Regions from separate parts of the Duganella sp. S19_KUP01_CR8 genome, predicted to be linked through region 1. Evidence: predicted binding sites of a transcription regulator. Region 1 holds the regulator's gene; the other holds the start of a gene.
The links. Region 1 encodes LexA, which represses DNA repair genes until DNA is damaged. Its sites were predicted from a motif close to ACTGTATNNNNATACAGT; they were not measured.

Region 1 (4,933 bases):
TCGGCGCCGGCCTGGTGGTCAACGCGCTGACCAAGTCGATCGGCGGCCACGGCAACGCGCTGGGCGGCAGCCTGACCGATACCGGCGCCTACGACTGGACCCGCTTCCCGAACATCTACGAGAACTACAAGAAGGCCGCGCCGCTGCAATGGGGGCTGGCGCAGATCCGCGCCAAGGGCTTGCGCGACTTCGGCTCGTCGCTGGCGCCGGAAGCGGCCCACCACATCGCCGTCGGCGCCGAGACGCTGGCGCTGCGCATGGAACGCACCAGCGCCAATGCGCTGGCGCTGGCCAGGCTGCTGGAGGCGGACGAGCGCGTGGCCGCCGTCCACTACCCAGGATTGGCGTCGCACCCGCAGCACGCCATCTCCAGCGAACTGTTCCGCAGCTTCGGCTCGCTGCTGAGCTTTGAGCTGAAGGACGGCATCGACTGCTTCGACTTCCTGAACCGCTTGAAGTTGGCGATTCCGGCCTCCAACCTGGGCGACACGCGCACGCTGATCATCCCGGTGGCGCACACCATCTTCTTCGAGATGGGCGCGGAACGCCGGGCGTCGATGGGCATCGCCGAGTCGCTGATACGGGTGTCGGTCGGTATCGAGGATGCCGACGATCTGCTGGACGATTTCACCTGCGCACTGGAAGCTTGCTGAGCGTCGCGCCGAGTTGTGATAATCTAAGCTTTCAATTTTGCTAAGCGGGAGGAGGCGTTATGAGAGCAGCATGGGTATTCGCCTTGACCGTGCTGTCGAGTAACGCCTTCGCCGACGAGCAGGCGCGCCGCCTGGCCCGCCAGGCCGAGATCGAGTACTACACCAGCCGCTACGACGGCGCCGATATTTCGCTGGCGCGTTTCAACTGCCAGCCTCCCAACATCCCGATGCGTCCGGCTCTGGCTGGCGGCCCTGCTGTGACGCAGGCGCTGGCCGCGTGGCGCAGCTGCTACGACCAGTTCCTTGCGAATTACAATGCCGCGCTCCCGGTAGGCAAGAGCATTCCTCCCGACCTGGCCGACCTGATGAGCGATGATGAAATGGATGCCGCCCAGACCTTGATGAGCGAGGTGTTCGTACGGGTGGCGGACGATGCCAAGCGCCAGGCGGACGCGGTCACGCTGGCGCAGGCCGCGTGGGAAGGCCGGCGCGGCGACATCGCCTTGAGCGCGCGCGACCTGTCGCACCTGCCGGAGACGGCCGGCAAGCGCTAGGCGTTTAGTGCCAGCTGCGCATCAGGCCGACCGCCAGGCCTTCCAGCGCGAACTCGTCGGCTTCAGGATCGACCTTGATGATCTTGAAATCCGGGTTTTCCGGCAGCAGCTCGACCAGGGAGCCGGTCTTGCGATAACGCTTGACGGTGACGTCGTTGCCGATGCGGGCCACGACGATCTGGCCGTTCTTGGCGCTGTCCACCTTTTTCACTGCCAGCAGGTCGCCGTCCATGATGCCGGCGTCGCGCATCGATTCGCCGCGCACCTTCAGCAGATAGTCCGGCTTGGAGGAGAACATGGCCGGATCGACGCTGTAGCTGGTCTCCAGGTTTTCCTGCGCCAGGATGGGCGAGCCGGCGGCCACGCGGCCGATCAGCGGCAGCGACATCATCAGCGACACCGGCACCTTGGAGGCGGCCGGTTCGGCGTGCACGCCCAGCAGGCGGATGCCGCGCGAGGTGCCGGCGGCGATCTCGATCGCGCCCTTGCGCGCCAGCGCCTGCAGATGCTCCTCGGCCGCGTTGGCGGATTTGAAGCCCAGTTCATTGGCGATTTCGGCACGGGTCGGCGGGAAGCCGGTGTTCTCGATGGCATCCTTGATCAGATTGAGAATTTGTTCCTGTCTTGCGGTGAGCTTGATCATAGAGTGCTTTAGGCCTGTGTATATAGACAGTCTGTATTTTTGTACAGTGTGAAGCGAAATGCAAGGGAATTTGTTGCTTAGCGCGAAATAAATTCATGGTGGGGTCAAGTCTGACATTCGGACACGGCCTCGACCGTAGCACCGCACTACGGTCGAGGCCGTGTCCGAATGTCAGACTTGACCCCGGATTGTCTTTTGCCGGAAAAGCTGATATAGTCGCGGGCTTACCTCTTCCCACACCTGTCTTGACGCCAGGGTGGGCTATATTCACAGTCCTTAAGGGAGTTTGCATGCGTCACTATGAAATAGTATTTATCGTCCACCCGGACCAGAGCGAGCAAGTGCCCGCCATGATCGAGCGTTACAAAGCCTCGGTAACCACCCGCGGCGGCGCCGTGCACCGTGTTGAAGATTGGGGTCGTCGTCAGATGGCTTACTCGATCCAGAAACTGGCTAAAGCACACTACATCTGCCTGAACATCGAATGCGACAACGAGACCCTGGTCGAGCTGGAAACCGCCTTCAAATTCAATGATGCCGTGCTGCGTCACCTGACCGTCAAGATGAAGAAAGCGGAAACCGCTCCTTCGCCGATGATGAAGTCGGTACAACGTGAAGATGCAGCGAAATCGCATCGCACCGAAGCTCCAGCAGTTGCTGCTGCTCCTGCGGCCTAATTGTTGCCAGGAACCGAGCTGAACCAGCTCCAGTTTATTGCCTTGATCGCCGAACGGGACGCCTTGCGCTACACCCCGGCCGGCATGCCGATCGTGAACGCTGTACTCCAGCACCGATCCCAGCAGACCGAGGCAGGCATCGCCCGATTGAGCGAGTTTGAAATTTCCGCGGTTGCCGCGGGCGAGATTTCAGGCCGCTTCAGTCAGGCGCCACTGGCAGGCATGTATCAGTTCAACGGTTTTCTGAACAAGAAGAATCGCAATAGCAAAAGCCTGGTGTTTCACATCATTGATTTTAGTGCTGTCCCAGACAGCTCAATTTAGATACAGGAGCCTAAAATGGCATTCGGTAAAAAGTTCGACAAAAACAAGCTCAAGCTGAAAGAAAAGCGCAAGCAACAGAATCCTTTGTTCAAGCGTAAGAAATTCTGCCGCTTCACCGCCGCAAACGTAGAACAAGTTGACTACAAAGACGTCGACACCCTGAAAGACTTCGTCCAGGAAAACGGCAAAATCATGCCAGCACGTCTGACCGGTACCAAGGCGCACTACCAGCGTCAAGTTGACACCGCAATCAAGCGCGCTCGCTACCTCGCGCTGCTGCCTTACACCGATCTGCACCACGCTTAATCGCGTCGTCTAGATAAGATCCTGGAGAAGAACTATGCAAATCATTCTGTTAGAAAAAGTCGTCAACCTGGGCAACCTGGGTGAAGTCGTTAAAGTTAAAGACGGTTACGCACGTAACTTCCTGATTCCGCAAAAAATGGCCCGCCGCGCTACCGCGTCCGCCGTTGCTGAATTCGAAGTCAAGCGCGCTGAACTGGAAAAAGCTGCTGCTGAAAAGCTGGCTGCCGCTCAAGCTCAAGGCGAGAAACTGAACGGCATGACCGTGACCGTTTCGCAAAAAGCTGGTGTTGACGGCCGTCTGTTCGGCTCCGTCACCAACTTCGACATCGCTGAAGCGCTGACCAAAGCTGGTTTCGCTGTTGAAAAAGCTGCTGTGCGCATGCCTACCGGTCCTCTGAAGACCGTTGGCGAGCACCCAGTAAGCGTTGCTCTGCACACCGACGTGGTGGTGGAAGTGACCGTTGCTGTCGTAGGCGAAGCTGCCTGATATTCGACCGGACGGCGACGTCTGGTCGGTATAGCAACACATTGAAAAAGCCGGGCTTGCCCGGCTTTTTTCTCGTCATAAATTTGTAATACGGCTCAAGCAAGCAGGTATAATTCGCGCCATGAACGCCCCCTCCGATCCGCAAGTAGATTCACTCCGCGTCCCGCCGCATTCCATCGAAGCAGAACAGTCCGTCATCGGCGGCCTGCTGCGCGATAATGCGGCGTTCGACCGCATTGCGGATATGATGCATCCGGAAGACTTTTACCGCTACGACCACCGCATCATCTACGAGCAAGTCGTCAAGATGATCAACGCGTCCAGGCCGGCCGACGTCATCACGGTGTTTGAAACCCTGACCCAGCTGGGCAAGGCGGAAGACGTGGGCGGCCTGACCTACCTGAACGCCATGGCGCAAAACACGCCATCGGCCGCCAACATCCGCCGTTACGCCGAGATCGTTCGCGATCGTTCCATCCTGCGCCAGCTGATCACGGTCGCCGACGAAATTTCCGGCCAGGCCTTCAGCCCGCAAGGCAAGGAAGTCAAGCAGATGCTCGACGAGGCCGAATCGAAGATCTTCGCCATCGCCGAGCAGGGCGCCCGCGGCGCCGCCGGCTGGACCCCGGTGCAGCCGCTGCTGACCCAGGTGGTCGAGCGCATCGACGAACTGTATTCGCGCGAGTCCGGCTCCGAGATCACCGGCGTGCCGACCGGCTGGATCGACCTCGACCGCATGACCTCCGGCCTGCAGCCGGGCGACATGGTGGTGGTGGCCGGCCGCCCGTCGATGGGCAAGACCGCGTTCTCGATGAACATCGCCGAGAACGTCGCGGTGGAAGAGGGCCTGCCGGTGGCCGTGTTCTCGATGGAGATGGGCGGCGTGCAGCTGGCCATGCGTATGCTCGGTTCGGTCGGCCAGCTCGACCAGCACCGCCTGCGCACCGGCAAGCTGAACGACGAGGATTGGCCGCGCCTGACGCACGCCATCCAGAAAATGAACGACGCCCAGGTGTATATCGACGAGACGCCGGCGCTGAACCCGATCGAGATGCGGGCCCGCGCGCGCCGCCTGTCGCGCCAGTGCGGCAAGCTGGGCCTGATCGTGGTCGATTACCTGCAACTGATGCAGGGCTCCACCCAGGGCGACAACCGCGCCTCCGAGATCTCGGAAATCTCGCGCTCGCTCAAGGGCCTGGCCAAAGAGCTGCAATGCCCGGTGATCGCGCTGTCGCAGCTGAACCGCTCGCTGGAGCAACGCCCCAACAAACGTCCCGTCATGTCCGACT
Region 2 (4,933 bases), on a different contig from region 1:
CGGAACCGAGCAGGGTGACGGTGGTGCGCTCTGGCGCATTGGCCGCCAGCAGCAGCTCCTTCGCCGCGCGGCAGCGCTCCGCCAGTTGCGACAGGCTGCTGGCGGACAGGCGCGCCGCCACACCGCCGGCATTCGCCGCCATGCGCGTCTCGACCAGATGCGCCAGCGCCAGGTCCATATTGTCGCCGCCGAGTATCAGGTGGTTGCCCACGCCGATGCGGCTGATCTGCGGCTGGCCTTCGATCATTTCGACCTTGATCAGACTGAAGTCGGTGGTGCCGCCGCCGACGTCGCACACCAGTACCAGACGGGTGTCCGCCAGGTCGGTGGCCAGCGTCGCGCGCTGGCGGAATAGCCAATCATAAAACGCCGCCTGCGGTTCTTCCAGCAAGCGCAAGCCGGGCAGGCCGGCCATACGCGCCGCTTCCAGCGTCAATGCGCGCGCGCCTTCGTCAAAGGATGCCGGTATAGTCAGCACCAGCTGTTGATGCTCCAGCAGATGCGTGGGGAAGCGCGCATTCCACGCCGCCCGCACATGCGCCAGATATGAGGCGCTGGCGGCCACCGGCGACACCTTGGCCACATCGGCCTCCGCGCCCCACGGCAGTATCGGCGCCATGCGGTCCACCTGGGGATGGGACAGCCAGCTCTTGGCGCTGGAGACCAGCCGCCCCGGCACCTGCGCCCCCAGCTTGCGCGCCAGACGCCCGACCACCACTTGCGACAGACCCGCGACATCGGCCGCAGGCCAAGGCAGTTGCAGATCGCCGTCCGCCAGCTCGCCCTGCGCCGGGTGGTAGCGCAGCGAAGGCAGCAGCGCACCGGCGCCGACTTCGCCCGGCGCCACCAGCTGTTCGATCTCGAACAGGCGGATCTGCGCGCTGCCCGGCTCAGAATAAGCCAGCACCGTGTTGGTGGTGCCGAGATCGATACTGACGACGTATTGACTCATGCTCAGGCTTGGGCACCCGCGCGTACGTCGAACTCCACCTTCCAGCGCTGGCCGTCGTTGGCCACCGCTTGCAGTTCCAAGGTGCCCGACTCGGTCGCCATCGCATGCAGGCGCACCTGCACCACGTCGCTGGTCTGGCGGCCTTCCGGCGACAGCGTCGCCTGAATCTCGTTCAACTCGATCAGCTCATCGGCGCTCCAGAAGTCCAGCAGGTCGCCGATCTGGTCCTGGCGGCGCACCGACGAACCGAAGAAGCGGAACTGCACCGGCTCACCGACCACCAGGCCGAACTCCTGGTTCGGCAGTTCGATCTCGCTGCCTTCCTCCATGCCGAACGGCGCCACGCACAGCGCCTGGATCGGAGGTTCCATGCCGGGGATGGCAGGCATCGACGATTCGATCGCCACATAGTAGGCACGCGCCGTACCGCCGCGAATGCGCACGCCGCTGCCGCGACGCACGTAGCTGTAGTAGGCCGCGCCGCGCGCCACCGCCAGGTCCAGGTCCGCGCCGCCCAGCATGCGCGCAGGCTCGGAGCCTTCCAGGTACAGCCAGTCGTTGATGGCGTCCATGATGCGCTGCGACAGCAGGTCCGACTTGAACACGCCGCCGTTGAACAGCACCGCCGTTGGATGCAGGAAGGTCGCGTCGGCGCTTTGCTTGCCGACGTAGCCTTCCAGTTCGCTGGTCGCACCCAACTGGCGCGCCAGGAAGGCGGCCAGATGGCGCGTGATGCCGGCGTCCTGCGCATACGGCAGGCCAAGCTGCGTCAGGCCTGCGCGTGTGCGCACCGCCGGACGGGCCGACGCTTCCACCTGTGGGAAGAAACCGTCGAGGATGAAGGTAGTCACTTCGTCGCGCGTCAGTTCGGTGCGGATCGAACCGCCGATCAGCTTCGAGCCACGGCTCGGCACGACGATAGGCCAGGTATCGACGCTGGCGTCGGCCAGCAGTTTTTCCTTGGCGCTGCGGCAGCCGTAGGTCAGCGCGCGCATTTGCCAGGCGTCGAGCTGGGTGCCGTTGGCGGCCAGCTTGCGCGCCACCAGATGCGCCAGCGCCAGGTCCATATTGTCGCCGCCGAGCAGAATGTGGTCGCCCACCGCGATGCGGTGCGGTTCCAGCACGCCGTCGCGTTCCAGCACGGCGATCAGCGAAAAGTCGCTGGTGCCGCCGCCCACGTCCACCACCAGGATGATGTCGCCCGGCTTGACTTCCTTGCGCCAGCGGCCTTCGCTGCCCTGGATCCAGCTGTACAGGGCCGCTTGCGGCTCTTCAAGCAAGGTCAGGTTGGTGTAGCCGGCCGCGCGTGCCGCGTCGGCCGTCAGTTCGCGCGCGCCTGGGTCGAACGATGCGGGGATCGTCACCGTCACCGCCTGTTCGCCGAACGGCGCGTCAGGGTAGGCCTGCTCCCACGCCTGGCGCAGGTGCGTCAGGTAGCGGGTCGATGCTTCCAGCGGCGAGACGCGCGACACTTCTTCCGGCGCGTCGTTCGGCAGCAGGGCGGAGCGGCGGTCGACGCCCGGATGGCTCAACCAGCTCTTGGCGCTGGAGACCAGGCGGATAGGCGTGGTGGCGCCACGGCTGCGCGCCATCTCGCCGGCGACGGCGGTTTGTTCTTCCGGCGATTGCGGCCATGGCAGGCTCAATTCGCCCGGCGCCAATTCGTCCGCGTGCGGCAGGTAAAGGAAGGACGGCAGCAGCGGCAGTTCTTCCACCGTGCCCGGTGCGGTCAGCTGCGGAATGGCCAGCACGCCGTGCTGGGTTTTCTCGCCGTCGCTGGCGCCCAGGTCCACATAGGACAGCGCGCTGTGCGTGGTGCCAAGGTCGATGCCGATGGCGTAGCGTGGGTCGCTCATAATTCCACCTCCGCCGGCGCCAGGATGGCGGCATCGTGTGCTTCGGCCAGTTTCGGCAGACGCACGTTGGAGGCGCGCCAGCCGCGATGGCTCAAGGCGCCGCGGAACGGCGCGCTGCCGACCACGTTGCCGGTCAGGCGCACGGCGCTGGCGTCGAAGCCTTCTTCCAGCACCACGCGGCTGCCTTCGGCCTCGCTGCGTACCGCTTCGATGGTGAAGTGCTCGCGCAGCACTTTGCTGCAGCCTTCATGCACCACGCGCGCGGCGGCGCCGATGTCGGCGTCGGAGTAGGCGCTCAGGTTTTCCTGGGTGAAGTCGATCAGGCGCGCTTCGCGCTGGAACAGGCTCAGAAGCTGCAAGGCGGCATCCGGCGTGGCCACGCGCAGCGGCGTTGGCGCAGGCGCGGGCGCCGGGGCTGGTGCCGGAGCTGCCACAGGAGCGGCGGCCGGCTGCGGCGCGTCGTCGATGCGCATCAGGCGCGCTGCGTACTCGGCGTCGGACAGCGCGCGGAAAAACGCGCCGATGGCGATGGAAATCCTGCTAAAAAACGACGGCAATGGTTGAGTCGAATTGTTCATATTGTTTGCTCGTATCGGGTGAGCCGGGGCGCCGCATCGGCGGCATCCTGGCGAGGTGTGGGTTGGGGGCGCGCGTGGCGCGGGGAAATTCCGTCCCCCGGAAGCCCTGCATGATACCAGCTTGATCACTTGGTTCCCAAGAAGGCAAGCATGCACCTTTGATATTTCGCTTGATATCGTCATTTTAAGCGCCTAGAATACTGTATATGTATACAGTAGTTTGGTGCCGCGATGTCTTACGATGAAAACCACGATGAAAATAATCAGGAGCATGTAATGCTGCCGCCGCCGTCGTTGAAGGCGCAAAAAGGCCGTGGCGCGGTGTCGAACCTGCAAGGGCGGTTCGAGGTCCACGCGCGCGAGGCGTATGACGACGGCTGGGAGCGTGAAGAGGAGGAAGCCCCGCCCTGGAAGACGCAAGTCACGGACGAGCTCTGCAAATCCATCCTCAGCCGCAATGCTTCGCCGGATTTGCCGTTCAGCGTCTCGCTCAATCCCTACCGGGGCTGCGAGCACGGCTGCATTTATTGCTTCGCGCGGCCCACGCACAGCTATCTCGGCCTGTCGCCCGGCATGGACTTCGAGAGCAAGATCTTCGCCAAGGTCAACGCGCCGGAAGTGCTGCGGCGCGAGTTGGCCAAGGCCAGCTACGAGCCGTCCTCGATCGCGCTCGGTGTCAATACGGACGCCTACCAGCCCTGCGAGCGTGAACGCAAGCTCACCCGCCGCGTGTTGGAGGTGCTGCAGGAATGCCAGCACCCGGTTGGCCTGATCACCAAGTCCTCGCTGATCGAGCGCGATATCGACATCCTGTCGGCGATGGCGGCCCGGCAGCAGGCCGGCGTCGCCATCACGCTGACCACGCTGGATCCTGCCATCGCGCGCACGCTGGAGCCGCGCGCCGCCGCGCCCGCCCGTCGCCTGCGCACGATCCGCACGCTGACCGCCGCCGGCATCCCGGTCGCGGTCAGTGTCGCGCCCATCATCCCCTTCGTCACCGAGCCCGATCTGGAGCGCATCCTGGAAGCGGTGAAGGAGGCAGGCGCCGTCAGCGCCCACTACACGGTGCTGCGCCTGCCGTGGGAAGTGGCGCCGCTGTTCCACCAGTGGCTGCAAGCGCACTTCCCGGAGCGGGCCCAGCGCGTGATGAACCGCGTGCGTGAAATGCGCGGCGGCAAAGACTACGACAGCAACTTCGGCGCCCGCATGAAAGGCGAGGGCGTGTGGGCCGAGCTGATACGCCAGCGCTTCAAGATCGCCACCGAACGTCTCGGCCTGACCGGACGCGGCAGCCGCTTTCACAACATGGACGCGTCGCAGTTCACCCGTCCGCTGGTGGTGCCGCCGCTGGGCGCGCGCGCCAAGGCGACGGCCGACGCCGGTCAGCTGGACTTATTTTGAGGAGGCCTACACGCCGGTGTAGACGGAAAGTTCAACATCTTCCGCAAACGGCAGCGACATGAAGCCAGATTCAGGCGAACGCACCAGCGCCACATAGTCCGGATTCATGTCGGCGTTGTCCGCGATGACGAGCGCACCCGGCCGCA

Region 2: a site for LexA is predicted at 3,586-3,603, ahead of V6M89_RS06815 (PA0069 family radical SAM protein). Genes of this name have one in related genera too.

What each region holds. Positions count from the first base shown of each region.
Region 1 is NZ_JAQQPR010000012.1:149,061-153,993, reverse strand. Features, by position in the region: gene V6M89_RS14215 (cystathionine gamma-synthase family protein) at 1-653, shown strand, start outside; gene V6M89_RS14210 (hypothetical protein) at 713-1,207, shown strand; gene lexA (transcriptional repressor LexA) at 1,212-1,850, opposite strand; gene rpsF (30S ribosomal protein S6) at 2,141-2,527, shown strand; gene priB (primosomal replication protein N) at 2,546-2,851, shown strand; gene rpsR (30S ribosomal protein S18) at 2,867-3,157, shown strand; gene rplI (50S ribosomal protein L9) at 3,192-3,644, shown strand; gene V6M89_RS14180 (replicative DNA helicase) at 3,766-4,933, shown strand, end outside.
Region 2 is NZ_JAQQPR010000005.1:114,104-119,036, forward strand. Features, by position in the region: gene V6M89_RS06800 (Hsp70 family protein) at 1-952, opposite strand, end outside; gene V6M89_RS06805 (Hsp70 family protein) at 955-2,808, opposite strand; gene V6M89_RS06810 (DUF2760 domain-containing protein) at 2,805-3,386, opposite strand; gene V6M89_RS06815 (PA0069 family radical SAM protein) at 3,663-4,787, shown strand; gene V6M89_RS06820 (O-methyltransferase) at 4,794-4,933, opposite strand, start outside.